4 regions of the Actinoplanes sp. NPDC051475 genome follow, and region 4 is predicted to be linked to each of the others. Evidence: riboswitches for the same ligand, from Rfam matches in the RefSeq annotation. Region 4 holds a riboswitch; each other region holds the start of a gene.
The links. Region 4 has a riboswitch for cyclic di-AMP ahead of AB0368_RS05285 (hypothetical protein). Riboswitches for the same ligand answer to the same signal wherever they lie in the genome.
Positions count from the first base shown of each region.

Region 1: another riboswitch for cyclic di-AMP. It lies ahead of AB0368_RS31825 (NlpC/P60 family protein); the one in region 4 lies ahead of AB0368_RS05285 (hypothetical protein).
Region 2: another riboswitch for cyclic di-AMP. It lies ahead of AB0368_RS23165 (NlpC/P60 family protein); the one in region 4 lies ahead of AB0368_RS05285 (hypothetical protein).
Region 3: another riboswitch for cyclic di-AMP. It lies ahead of AB0368_RS03830 (NlpC/P60 family protein); the one in region 4 lies ahead of AB0368_RS05285 (hypothetical protein).

Region 1 covers NZ_JBFAZZ010000019.1:57,086-59,278, reverse strand. The annotation lists gene AB0368_RS31840 (DUF6158 family protein) at 1-6, opposite strand, end outside; gene AB0368_RS31835 (hypothetical protein) at 86-514, shown strand; gene AB0368_RS31830 (DUF3817 domain-containing protein) at 528-857, shown strand; cyclic di-AMP (ydaO/yuaA leader) riboswitch at 1,066-1,202, shown strand; gene AB0368_RS31825 (NlpC/P60 family protein) at 1,245-2,174, shown strand.
Region 2 covers NZ_JBFAZZ010000011.1:168,682-170,874, forward strand. The annotation lists gene AB0368_RS23160 (MurT ligase domain-containing protein) at 1-773, opposite strand, end outside; cyclic di-AMP (ydaO/yuaA leader) riboswitch at 1,239-1,406, shown strand; gene AB0368_RS23165 (NlpC/P60 family protein) at 1,413-2,193, shown strand, end outside.
Region 3 covers NZ_JBFAZZ010000001.1:822,855-825,047, reverse strand. The annotation lists gene AB0368_RS03835 (M56 family metallopeptidase) at 1-862, shown strand, start outside; cyclic di-AMP (ydaO/yuaA leader) riboswitch at 997-1,131, shown strand; gene AB0368_RS03830 (NlpC/P60 family protein) at 1,146-2,135, shown strand.
Region 4 covers NZ_JBFAZZ010000002.1:164,546-166,738, reverse strand. The annotation lists gene AB0368_RS05290 (hypothetical protein) at 1-850, opposite strand, end outside; cyclic di-AMP (ydaO/yuaA leader) riboswitch at 855-991, opposite strand; cyclic di-AMP (ydaO/yuaA leader) riboswitch at 1,226-1,362, shown strand; gene AB0368_RS05285 (hypothetical protein) at 1,366-2,193, shown strand, end outside.

The DNA.
Region 1 (2,193 bases), on a different contig from region 4:
GCTCATGATCTCTCCCTTCTCGGTGGTTCCCGCAACGGTTGCCCGTGCCGCCTGTCGTCAAACCCCCGCTGGGTACGCTCGACCCATGAGAGGGCTGTGGACCCCGGCGTGGATCGCGCGCCATGTGGTCGCGCTCGCGCTCGTGATCGGCTTTCTCGGCCTGGGCTGGTGGCAGTTCAGCCGCGCCACCGGCGGCAACACGCTCAGCTGGGGCTACACCTTCGAGTGGCCGGTCTTCGCCCTCTTCGTGGTCTTCCTGTGGGTGCGCGAGGTGCAGCAGGAGCTCCGAGCCGGCCCGCAGGCGCCCGAGGAGCCCGCCGAGGCCCCGGCGGCAGCGCTCGGCGGCGACACGCCCGTGACGGTGCGCCGGCCGGTACGCGTGCCGGTGGGCGCGCAGCCGATGCCCGCCGACGACCCCGAACTGGACGCCTACAACGACTACCTCGCCTGGCTCAACGCCCACCCCGGCGCCCGGCCCGGCGACTACCCCGGACGCAAGAGCAGCACCAAGTAGAAGGACGTGGACCGTGCAGGGAGCCCTCACCCGCTACCGGATCATCGCCTGGATCGTCGGCGTGGTCCTCATCGTGCTCGTGCTGGTAGGCATGCCGCTGAAGTACGCCGGCCACAACGACACGGTGGTCGCGGCCGTCGGACCCGTCCACGGTTTCCTCTACATGATCTACCTCGTCGCCACCTTCGACCTGAGCCGCCGGGCCGGCTGGCCGCTCGGGAGGATGCTGCTGGTGATGCTCGCCGGCACGATCCCCTTCTTCTCGTTCTGGGCCGAGCGGGTCGTCTCCCACAAGTGGGCCGTCCAGGGGATGGACACCCCGCCCGCGATGGCGCAGAAATAGAAGGGTCACGCTGCGAAAGCGTTGAATCGCAGCCCGTTATCGGGATCATTCCCATATTTGTGATAATTGGCGCAAGTCACTCTTCCGGCTCTTGTGTTAATTGAGATCGCCGATAAGTTGATGCGGTTGGTCCGGTCCGCAGCCATACCCTCAAGTGGCGCCGGCCAGCGCCGCCGAATCCCTCGACGGCGGTAACGGTGACCCCATCCCCCGGGGCTCGCCGCGACCGTCTCGGCGAGCCGGGGAACCACCGAAGCAGCATCCGGGGTGAATCCGCGTCAGCGGTAGGGCCTTCTTCCCGCCCGAATCCGTCAGCTAACCCGGTAGGCGGCCCAGCGGAAGAAAGGCCACGTACCGTTGCCACACGCCCGAACGAGGCTACGCACCATGGTGGTCGCCGCCCTGGCGATCGTGATCACCGGCACCGTCGCGCCGGCTGCACACGCGGCGCCCTCGACCGGTGACATCAACAAGAAGATCGAGAAGGCGTCGAACCAGCTCGAGGACGTCGTCGAGTCTTACAACAAGATGAAGATCAGCTTGAAGAAGACGAAGGACGACGAGACGAAGCTCGCCGCGTCACTCGCACCCGCCAAGGAGGCCCTCCAGGCCGCCGGCGCGCAGATGAACGTCATCGCGGCGTCCGCGTACAAGACCGGCAAGGTCGGCACGATGAACGTCGTGCTGGAGGGCAGCAGCAACCTGATGGACCGGATGTCCATCCTCGAGCAGCTGTCGCGCAACCGGCAGCGTGACATCGACACGTACACGGCCACGACGCAGAACTACAACGAGCGTCAGGCCGCACTGAAGACGACTCAGGTGAAGCAGACCGCGGAGGTCAACGAGCTCGCCGCCCGCAAGAAGAAGATCGAGGGCCAGCTCAAGGACCTGTACGCCATGCGCAAGGCAGCGTACGGCCGGGCGACCGAGAAGGGCTCGAGCTACACCGGCAACGTCCCGTCGGTCTCCGGCGAGGCCGGCGTCGTGGTCCGGTTCGCCTTCGCCCAGATCGGCAAGATGTACGAGTACGGCGCCGACGGGCTCGGCACGTACGACTGCTCGGGCCTGACCTCGCGATCCTGGAGTCAGGCGGGCAAGTCACTGCCGCACAACGCCGCGGCCCAGTACAGCGCCACCCGGCGGATCAGCCGGTCCCAGCTCGAACCCGGCGACCTGGTCTTCTACCGCAACCTCGGGCACGTCGCGCTCTACGTCGGCGGCGGGAAGATCATCGACGCCTCACGGGCCGGTGAGCCGGTGAAGCATCGCACGATCGACATCATGACCCCGTACGGCTACGGCCGCGTGACCTGATCACGCGCCCCGGCACGAC
Region 2 (2,193 bases), on a different contig from region 4:
GCGAGCGCGGTGGCCGCGTTGCCGAGGTTGACCTGGCCCGGCAGCTGAAGCTTGACCAGGTGCCAGTCGCCCCTGGGGTCGAGCACGCCCTCGTCCTCGACCGTCCACTGCGCCTGCGGCCGGCGCAGCGGGCATCCCGTGCACCACCAGTCGCCCTGGGCCCGGTTGATGGGGGAGCCGCACTCGGGGCAGACCCACGAGTCGTCGGTCCAGCGCTGGCCCGCGCTGAACCAGACGACGTGAGCCGTGTTCACGGCCGCCCAGACCACCATCGGGTCGTCGGCGTTCGCGACCACGTGCACGTCCGGGTGGGCGGCGAGGGCGGTGCGCCACATCTGCGCCATCATCGCCACCTCCTTCGCCCGGTCGAGCTGGTCGCGGGAGAGGTTGAGGAGGGCCACCACGCGGGGGGTCGTCTCCTCGATGACCCGGGCGAGGTAGTGCTCGTCGACCTCGAGCACGGCGAACGGGGTGGAGCCCGCCTTCGCCAGCGCGGAGGTGTGCCCGGTGGGCATGTTGGCGCCGAACGAGTTGGTGGCGACCGGGCCCAGGACGCCCAGTGCCGCGGCCGTGAACCGGGTCGTGGTCGTCTTGCCGTTGGTGCCGGAGACAAGGGCGATGGCCCGGCCCGCGGCGAGGTTCCGCAGCAGGTCGGGATCGATCTTGAGGCCGATCCAGCCGCCGATCACCGATCCGTCGCCGCGTCCCGCGGCCCGCGAGAGGGCCGCCGCCGTGCGCGAGACGGAGCTCGCGACCTTGGCCCGCAAGGGCATCTTCCCGTCCGTCACGGCGACGAGGGTACCGGAAACGGACACTACGTCGAGTGGCGCCGGGTGCGACGCCGCCCGCGGTCACCGGTGCGGGGGGCGGCTCCGCCGAAAGGTTGATCGGGATAGGTCGTCCGTTGCCGTGTTTGGGCCGGTGGGGATGTTTGCGGGGGCATTCGCCCGACCTGTGCGCCGTCCTTGATCGCACCGCCCGCGGCTTTTTGTGTGTTCTGTTTCACCCGTAACCTTCAGCTGTCCGTAAGCATTACTGCGCGTAGCGTGGCGGCATTTGTCACAGGTGGATCACAAATCGGACACTGTCCACTGTGCCAAATACGAAGAGTCACGAGGGGCCGCCCCACGGTGGATCGAGAAATCGGGTAGGCAGGGTGGGCCGGTGAGCGACCGCCCACCGCTCGCACTGCACGGATCACGCCGAGCCCTGCCCCGGTCCGTACGGTGCGACCACGAAGCAAGTGAACGACCATAAAGGCATACGGGGGCAGGGACGGGGGACCCATTTCCGGTCCATCGGGTCGCAGGACCCGGGGGACCTCGGGGTGAAGCCGCCACCGGCGGCCGGGCATCCTTCCCGCCCGAACCCGACAGCTAACCTCGCAGGCGTGCCGGAGGGATATCTCTACCGTGCACGAACGCAGTTCGAGCCGGGGCCGCCGCATGTCCGTCGGCACCGGAACCGTCGCACTGTCCCTGGGTCTCTGCCTCTGCGCCGGCCAATTGGTCGCGACGCCGGCAGCATCCGCCGCCCCGATCACGGCGGCCGCTGCCGCGAAGGTGAAGCCGAAGGTCACCGCTTCGTACAACAAGCGGACGGTGTCCTGGGGTTCCAAGGTCCGGGTCACCACCAAGCTGATGAATCCGCGGACCGGCAAGAAGGTGGTCCATGGTTGGGTCCGCCTGCAGTCCAAGATCAACGGCAAGTGGAAGACCTGGCAGAACAAGCACGTGACGACCGGGACCGTCGTCTTCAACACCCAGCCCGGCAAGACCGTCTGGTTCCGTACGTACTACGGCGGTTCGCGGGGCATGGTGCCCAGCGCCAGCAAGCCGGTCAAGATCACGGTCAGGACCAGCGGCGCGAAGATCCTCGCCGAGGCCAAGAGGCACAAGGGCGCGCTCTACAAGTACGGCGCGGCCGGCCCCAAGCGCTTCGACTGCTCGGGTTACACCTTGTACGTCTACAAGAAGGCGGCGGGCAAGAAGCTGCCGCACAAGGCGAACTCGCAGCAGCACTACGGCAAGGGCGTCAGCAAGGGCAGCAAGCAGGCCGGCGATCTCCTCGTCTTCCGGTCCGGGTCCTACGGCACCCACGCCGCCATCTACGCGGGCGGCGGTTACATGTGGGCCTCCCCGCACACCGGTGCCCGGGTGCAGAAGCAGAAGATCTACGGCAGCAACTACGTCG
Region 3 (2,193 bases), on a different contig from region 4:
CCTGGCCGCCGCGCGGTGGCCGGGCCGGGCGCCGGCAGCCGCGGTGGCCCTCTGGCAGAGCATCACCCTGACCGGCATCCTCTGCGCCCTGGGTGTCGTCCTCGCCGGTCCGCAGGAGCTGGTCGGCGCGCTGGGCTCGGGCCGGCCGGCGGGGGCGGCCGCCCTGGTCGCGGCCCTGGTGGTGGCGGCCGTGATCATCGTCCGGCTGCTCGTCTCGCTTGCCGGGGTGACCTACCGCTCGCGGACCCGCCGCGCCCGGCACCGCATGCTCGTGGACCTCCTCGACGACGCCGAACGCCATGGCGAGCTGCCGGCCGAGGTGCCGCACGGGCTGCGGGTGCTCGACGGCCCGCTGCCGTTCGCGTACTGCCTGCCGGGCCGCAACCCCCGGGTGGTGGTCAGCGGGGGAGCGCTGCGCGTGCTCGACCGTGCGCAGGTGGCCGCCGTCATCGCACACGAGCAGGCGCACCTGCGGCACCGGCACGACCTCGTGCTGGAGTCTTTCACCGCGTTCTATCGTGCGGTCCCGCGGCCGCTGCGCAGCCGGGCGCCGCTGGACGCCGTGCACCTGCTGCTCGAGATGGTCGCCGACGACGCGGCCCGGCGCCGCTGCGGGGCGGAGCCGTTGCGCACCGCCCTGTCGGTGCTCAGCGACGCGGTGAGCCCGGACGTGCCCGCGGAGGCCGGCGGCGATGCCGGCGAGGAGCGGCGCCGCCGGCTTGAGCGGCTGGCCGGGACGGACGGCAGATCTCCGATGTGGACCGTCCTGGCGGTACTGATGACAGTGAGTTTGCTGGTGTTACCCACAGTGATCCTGGTGGTGCCCTGGCTGGGGCGTGCGCTCACCGCGTGGCCGCTTTAAGTCTTTCTTAATCACGGTCGGTCACTAGGCGTTGTGCGTTAAGTGTCCTGACATCGCCGTGTTTAGTTCTGCCGTCATCGGGAGTACGGTGGGGCCCGGCTCGTCGGTCCCCCTTCGCCCGAACCGGGCGAACCGGCGCGTCACCGCCTAATCGTGCATCACGAACCGGGGACCCAGGCATCTGGGGTGAAGCCGCGGCACCATCGCGGCCGGGCGCGCTTCCCGTCCGAACCCGACAGCTAACCCGGTCGGCGGCCGAGGGAAGAAAGGACACTGCACCTTCGTGAAACGGATTGCGGCGCGCCGCGCCACGATTCTGCGCGGTCTGCTCGGTGTCGTCGCCGCGGTCGGCGTGCTGCTGGTACCCACCGCGGCCCACGCGACCCCGTCGCCCTCGAGCATCGAGAAACAGATCGACGAGCAGTGGGACAAGCTCGAGTCGATCATCGAGCAGTACAACGACGTGCACAATCAGCTGATCAAGAACCGGGCCCAGCTCAAGAAGATCAACGACCGGCTGGAGCCCCTCCAGCTGGAGGTGGATCTGGCCATGTCGCACGTGGGTGGCATGGCGGCCGACGCGTACAAGCAGGGCTCGCCCGGTGCGGTGGAGGCCATGGTCGTCAGTGGCTCGCCGACCGGCCTGACCGAGAAGCTCACGTTTCTCGACCAGATCGCCCGCCACCAGCGCCAGCAGGTGGCCGGGGCGGCGCAGCTCCGCGACAAGTACGCGCAGGACAAGGCGGCCCTGGTGACCCTGACCGACGCCGTGGCGGTCCGCGACAAGGACCTCGGCACGCGGAAGAAGGAGATCCAGAAGAAGGTCGACGCCTTGCAGAAGCTGCGGATCAAGGCGTACGGCTCGGCGGGTGCGAACGACGGCCCGCTGCGCACCGGTCCCTGCCCGGTGAGCTACACCAACGACAAGGGCGGGCGCGCGGCGCAGAAGGCGTGCGACCTGATCGGCAAGCCGTACATCTTCGGGTCGGAGGGGCCGGGCGGTTACGACTGCTCGGGTCTCACCAAGGTGGCGTGGGCCTCCGTGGGGGTGCACCTGGAGCACTTCACGGGTGACCAGATCCACGAGGGCCGGGCCGTCAGCCGCAGCGAACTGCAACCGGGTGACCTGATCTTCTACGGCAGTCCGGTGCACCACGTGGGCATCTACGTGGGCGGCGGCATCATGGTGCACGCACCCCACACGGGTGACCATGTGCGCATGGCGCCGATCGACCGCAGCGGTGCCATCACGGGCATGCGCCGCCCGGGCTGACCCGGCACCCGCACGACGCCGAAGAGCCGCCACGAACGCGTGGCGGCTCTTCGCGTGT
Region 4 (2,193 bases):
CCTGGTTGTGCCAGGGTGAGAAGCCGCTCTTCTGCAGGGACCAGTCGCAGGCGCGGCCCTTCGGGTGCTCGAACGGGCCGCCGTCGCGGTGACAACCTACGAAGCGGTTGAATCCGGCCTTCTTCACCTCTTGGTACATGTGCAGCGTGCGCGCCGTGATGCAGCCGCTCGTGGTCGGGTCGTCGACGTTGCACGGCAGCGGGCCGAACTCCCCGTCCGCGTTGCGGGGCGCGGGCGCCGCCACCCGGGACTTGGCCAGCACGAAGCCGCCGGTCACCGTCTTGCCGCCGACCAGGTCGAGGGCCTTCTCGGCGGACTCCTTCTGCTTCGTCATCAGCTCGAGGTTCTGCTTCTGCGCCTTGACCTCCTGGTCGAGGCGCGCCTTCGCGGTGGCGACGTCGTTGATGGCAGCGTCGAGCTGGCGCAGCTTGTTGTCGTTGAGGTCGTTGATCTCCTCGAGCGAGACCGCCTTGTCGATGAACGCGTCGGGCGAGCGGACGTTGAGCAGGAAGCCCATGGTGGTGAGGCCGCCCGTGCGGTACTGCTGCGCCGCCACCGCGCCCACCTCGGGCAGCAGGGCGTCCCGCGTGGCCTCCGCGTCCTTGACCTTGAGGGCGAGGGCCAGCTGGCTCTTGGTCGACTTCGCGACCGCCGACTTGGCCGCCAGGTAGCGCCGGCCCGTGTTGTCCAGCACGTCGTTGAGCATGGGATTGTCGTCGCCGTCGTCGGCAGTCGACGAGTTCCCGCCGCCCGGCGCCGCACTCGCGGGCGCGCCGGGGGCTGCGATCAGGGTGACCGCAGTGAGCGATGCCAGGGCGAGGACCAGCCACCGGCGGGGTCTTGCCGTCATCCAGTTTCCTTCCGTGTTGCCGCCGACCGGGTTAGCTGACGGGTTCGGGACGGAAGCGATCCCTACCGCTTGTTCAGCGGATTCACCCCATTACCAGGTGGTTCCCCGATTCGCCTCACGGCGATTGAGCGGTGGTCTGCCGGCACCTTGGGGGCGGTGCCTTCCTTGGCAGTGACCGGCGGAAAGCTTACCTGACTCCGGGCCGCTCATCACCGGGCGCGACATCGGCAAAAGCGTTACCTCCCAACGACTTTGCGTTACCACTCGATGGAATGACAGCCCGCGGAAACTGACGCCGTGTGTTCGGATGACCGCACAGAGTGCGACACCTGTCGATTGCGGAAAACCGTGGGTATCGTTCGTCACGGTTCCATCACGGAACCGCCGCCTAATCGCCGAAAGGCGAGCCGGGGACCCATCCGGTAATGGGGTGAATCCGCAGCTCCTGCGGTAGGGATCACTTCCGTCCCGAACCCGTCAGCTAACCCGACCGGCGGCCGACGGAAGGAACGCACGTGAGGCTCGACCCTGTCCGCCGGCGATTAGCGACCCTGCTCGCGGTCCTCGTCGCCACCTCGGGGCTGGCGCTCGTCGCCCCGGCCGCGGCCACCGCGGCGCCCCGCCCGCTCGCCGCGCCGGGAGATTCCGGCGACGACGGGGAGGGCGGCTCCAAGTCCCTCGTCGAGCAGCTCGAGGCGGCGTCGAAGGGCTTCGTCGAAGCCAAGGAGGCGCTCGACCGCTCGAAGAAGCGCCAGCAGGAGCTCGTCGCCAAGCTCAAGGAGATCGACACCGAGCTCGGCCCCAAGCAGGGCGCGCTCGACGAGATCGTGCGCAGGTCGTACCGGACCGGCCGGCTGGGCCCGATGACCGCCCTGCTCACCGCCGACTCCACCGGCAGCATGCTGGACCGGGCCCAGACCCTGGAGACGGTCGCGGTGAAGCAGGACCGCGCGATCCGCGACCTGAAGGACGCACGGGCCCGGCAGGAGCAGGCGAAGCTGGCGATCGACGCGTCGATCCGCGACCAGCAGAAGCAGCTCACCATCATGGCCAAGCGCAAGACGCAGGCCGAGGGCGCGCTGAAGGCACACAACGCCACCACGACGGCCGCGGACGACGGTGGTGGCAGCGGCTCCACCGGCGGGGGCTCCAGCTCACGCGCCGCCGCCGCGCCCCGCAACTCCGACGGCTCGCTACCGAATGAGTCCTGCACCGTCAACGACCCGACCACCACCGGGTGCATCACCCCGCGGACGCTGCACGCCATGAAGGAGGCCAAGGCCGACGGCTTCACCCATTTCGTCGCCTGCTTCCGCCACCAGAACAGCGGTGAGCATCCCCAG